One region of the Paraclostridium sp. genome, then DNA from elsewhere that is predicted to be linked to it. Evidence: a T-box and tRNA genes for the amino acid it is inferred to sense, from the RefSeq annotation. Region 1 holds a T-box; the other holds one or more tRNA genes.
What was found. A T-box is a leader RNA that pairs with one kind of tRNA and senses whether it is charged. The one in region 1 lies ahead of asnS (asparagine--tRNA ligase), so its partner is inferred to be a tRNA-Asn.
Positions count from the first base shown of each region.

Region 2: it encodes a tRNA-Asn, which carries the amino acid that the T-box ahead of asnS (asparagine--tRNA ligase) is inferred to sense. The anticodon was not compared.

Region 1 covers NZ_JBOFKN010000081.1:22,107-24,367, reverse strand. Annotated here, with positions in the region: gene asnS (asparagine--tRNA ligase) at 1-1,179, opposite strand, end outside; T-box leader at 1,237-1,470, opposite strand; gene ACRCYC_RS05630 (hypothetical protein) at 1,609-2,004, shown strand; gene ACRCYC_RS05625 (hypothetical protein) at 2,198-2,261, opposite strand, start outside.
Region 2 covers NZ_JBOFKN010000157.1:73,148-75,408, reverse strand. Annotated here, with positions in the region: gene ACRCYC_RS11940 (lysostaphin resistance A-like protein) at 1-752, shown strand, start outside; tRNA gene ACRCYC_RS11935 (tRNA-Cys) at 864-937, shown strand; tRNA gene ACRCYC_RS11930 (tRNA-Asn) at 946-1,021, shown strand; tRNA gene ACRCYC_RS11925 (tRNA-Thr) at 1,028-1,102, shown strand; gene ACRCYC_RS11920 (4Fe-4S binding protein) at 1,247-1,447, shown strand; gene ACRCYC_RS11915 (4Fe-4S binding protein) at 1,449-2,027, shown strand; gene ACRCYC_RS11910 (voltage-gated chloride channel family protein) at 2,120-2,261, shown strand, end outside.

The DNA.
Region 1 (2,261 bases):
ACCACCAACGATTTCTCCAACACCTGGAACTAAAAGATCCATAGCTCTAACAGTTTTTCCATCTTCATTCATTCTCATATAGAATGCTTTTATATCTTTTGGATAATCAGTAACAAATACTGGAGCCTTAAATACTTGCTCTGTTAAGTATCTTTCATGTTCTGTTTGAAGATCATCTCCCCATTTAACTGGATAATCAAACTCATGTCCTGATTCTTGTAATAATTCAACAGCTTTAGTATATGTTAATCTAGTAAATTCAGAGTTTACTACATTGTTTAATCTTTCTAATAATCCTTTATCTATGAAACTATTAAAGAATTCCATTTCTTCTGGAGCATTTTCCATAACATAGTTTATAACATATTTTATCATATCTTCTGCAAGTTCCATGTTATCTTCTAAGTCTGCAAATACTATTTCAGGTTCGATCATCCAAAATTCTGATGCATGTCTTTGTGTAAATGAATTTTCAGCTCTAAAAGTAGGTCCAAATGTATAAACATTTCTAAATGCAAGAGCCATTATTTCAGCGTTTAACTGACCACTAACTGTTAAGTTAGCTTCTTTTCCAAAGAAATCTTTTGTATAATCTATAGCCCCGTCTTCATTCTTAGGTATATCATTTAAATCCATAGTTGTTATTCTAAACATTTCTCCTGCACCTTCACAGTCACTACCAGTTATTATTGGAGAATGTGAATATACAAAGTTTCTTTCTTGGAAGAACTTATGTATAGCATATGCTGCTAAACTTCTTACTCTAAATACAGCAGAGAAAGTATTACTTCTTGGTCTTAAGTGAGCTATAGTTCTTAAATATTCTAATGTATGTCTTTTCTTTTGAAGTGGATATGAACTATCTGATTCACCTTCTAATACTATTTTACTTGCATGTATTTCTACAGGTTGTTTAGCACCTTCTGTAGCTACTAATTCACCTTCTACTAGTATAGATGAACTTATTGGAAGCTTAGTTATTTCTTTAAAGTTTTCTAGTTTGTCTTCAGATATTACAACTTGCATATTTTTAAAGAAACTTCCATCATTTAATTCTATAAACCCGAAGTTTTTAGATGCTCTAGATGTTCTTATCCATCCAGCTACTTTTACAGTTTTTCCGATATGCTCTTCTTTGTTTCTGTAAAGCTCTTTAATTTCTATAAATTCTCTTTGCATTTTGTATCCTCCTATAAATTTTAAATTTAAATATAAAAAAAGCCCTTCATTCCCATATAAAGGGACGAAAGACTATTACTATCGCGGTACCACCCTAATTGCCAAATTTGGCCTCTTAGCTAAGCATTGCTTAATGATCTATAACGGGATCTTCCGTCTAAGCCTACTATATATAATATTTCGGTTAGAGACTCCGAGATGTTCTTCAGTATAAACCTCGTGTTGAGCTTTCACCATCCTCAATTCGCTGTGCCTACATTTTATACTTACTCTTCTCTTCACTGTCTTTATTTTTGTATTATTTGAATTATTTAATAAAATTATACCAACTTATATTTTTTAAGTCAACGTTTTATTTTATAAATTTAATTTAATAAATATGTTTAACATATATATATTTATCAATACTCCTTAATAGGAGGTGATTAATTGAAATATTTATTAATATTTATATTAACATTATTTTTTATAAGTCCGAATATTAGTGACTGTACTTCTTTTTCTCAAGTTATTAAATCAGGTATTTATAATTATATAACTTGTTTGGATAAATCGTTTAATTACTTAAATGAAAACGTGCCTGCATTTAATCAAATCACTAAAATTCCATATATTAAAACTTATGAAGAAATAATGAGTAATAGATACTTTGTTAAGCATTTTGTTAAACAAGGTCAAACACTTGATGATATAATTAAAACTTACAATAAGGATATAGAAAATATAGAAAAATTTAGAAAGGTTGTTCACAGAAAAAACCCTAATGTAATATCAAGAGATTATAATTTAAAATCAGGTGAATATATACTGGTTCCAAGTGAGTAATAATTAGACTGTCACATGAATAATTTTTAATTATTATGTGACAGTTTTTTAAGTTATTTTTACTAATTTGTACTTTTTCCATTAAACCCAAAATGGCATAAAAAATCTTGATATTGAATTTTTTCTCACATTTTAAAATTAAGACCTCTATATGTTTGAATATTTTAATAATATTTTTAATGCAATATCATATTTATATGTTTAACATTGTAAAATTGAAAACTACATATAGTAAAATCGAAGCTACTACCCCTTTA
Region 2 (2,261 bases), on a different contig from region 1:
AATTAAAGTTTAATAAAAATATTTTAGTTACTATTGGTATTGTAATTATGATTATGGTTTCCTTAGTATTTATTATAAGTAATAAAAAAACTTCGTTATATGGGATAGGTATAATATTAGTTTTGTTTGATATAGTTCTTATTGTTTTTTGCATATCAATTTCAAATAAAATAACTTTAGTTAAAACTTTAGATGATAAAGTGTATTCTAAAAAATACTATCTAATAAATTCGATTTATATGATTATAGGTTATATACTAATGAAATGTGTATTTATTAATATTTTGAATTTATGTGCTCATATAAGTACAATAAATAAATTTGAAAGTTCGTTTATAACTAGGTATTTAAGTGAAGGTGGTTTTTTAGGAATTTTAATTATATTCACACAGATAGTTATAATAGGGCCTATAGTAGAAGAGTTATTATTCAGAGGAGTTTTATTAAAATGGTTATTGAATAAATATGAAAAGAGACATTTAAAAGCAATTATATATTCATCTGCTATATTTGCTTTTATGCATTTTAATTTAGTTCAAGGTATAACTGCATTTGGGGGTGCAATTATATTAGGGTTAATATATTACTATACAAAATCTATCAAGTTATGTATAATTGGACATTTTATAAATAATTTTTTAGTTATAATGCCGATTCCAGAAGGGATAGTTTTAAATATAGTATACTTGATAGTAGGTAGTTATTTAATTAATAGGGGGATTGGACATATTAAAATTAACTTAAAACTTTAAATTAAAATTATTATTAATAGAAGAAAAAAATGTCGATGAAAAATATTGAAAAATTTAAAAAAATACTTAACAAAATGCTAAAAAAATAATATAATTATAGAGTAAGTATAAGGCGACATAGCCAAGTGGTAAGGCAGTGGACTGCAACTCCTTGATCCCCAGTTCGAATCTGGGTGTCGCCTCCAATATATATGGGAATATGGCTCAGTTGGTAGAGCAATTGACTGTTAATCAATGGGTCACAGGTTCGAGTCCTGTTATTCCCGCCAATTTATGCTAGTGTGGCTCAACGGTAGAGCAGCTGACTTGTAATCAGCAGGTTGTAGGTTCGATTCCTATCACTAGCTCCAATAAAAAGTAGACTATTGAAAGTAGTCTACTTTTTTTATGTATAAAAAAATTGTATTAGAATATGTGATATTATCACAGAAATAAAAACGCATAATAATTATAATATACATATATTAAAAAACAGGAGTGATTAAATGAAAAAAATGAAAAAGAAAGCAATCATAGATAAAGAATATTGTGTAGCTTGTGGAAGTTGTGTTAAAGTATGTCCTCTTGAAATTATACATATAGAACAGGGTGTTTTCGCAAAAATAAATGAAGAAAAGTGTGTTGGGTGTGGAAGATGTGCTAATTCCTGTCCTGCATCAGTTATAGAGATAAAAAAAATAGAGGTAGGTGATTAATATGAAAAAAAATATAAAAAAAATTAAAGATTATATGTGGATATTAAGTGCAATGTATTTATTTTTAGGAATGTTTAATATATTATTTGCATGGCTAGGAATGATTTGTTTCTTAGTTCCACTAATTATATCTATGAGTGGGGGAGGTAAAACTTACTGTAATAACTATTGTGGAAGAGGTCAATTATTAGATTTAATGGGGAATAAAATGAAGCTATCTAGATATAAAGACATGCCAAAATTTTTAAAAAGTAAAACATTTAGATATGGATTTTTAATATTTTTCTTAACTATGTTTCTTAATATGGTATTAAATACGTATTTAGTATTTAAAGGAACTAATGATTTAAAAGAAGTTTTAACGATACTTTGGACATTTAAAATGCCTTGGAATTATAATGAATTGATCAAAGTTACTCCTTGGATATCACAGTTTGCATTTGGATTTTTTAGTATTATGATAACGTCAACTATATTAGGGATTATAACGATGCTTGTATACAAGCCGAGGTCATGGTGTGTTTACTGTCCTATGGGTACGATGACACAGATGATTTCTAAAGTTAAATATAGAGAATAAAGATTTCAATTGGTAGGTTATGATGAAATACTTGAATTTTAAAAATAAGAGTAGTAAGATGGTGAGTATATGAACGTATAAGAGGACAAAATATGAATGAGGTGACAACGTTGAATGAGTTAAAAGTACATATAAAAGAAAGTGCATTTATATCTAAGGTATTTTTAAGATGGCTATTATTTGCTTCTATATCAGGTGTAGTAGTAGGGATTGTTATATCTTTTTTTCTAAAAA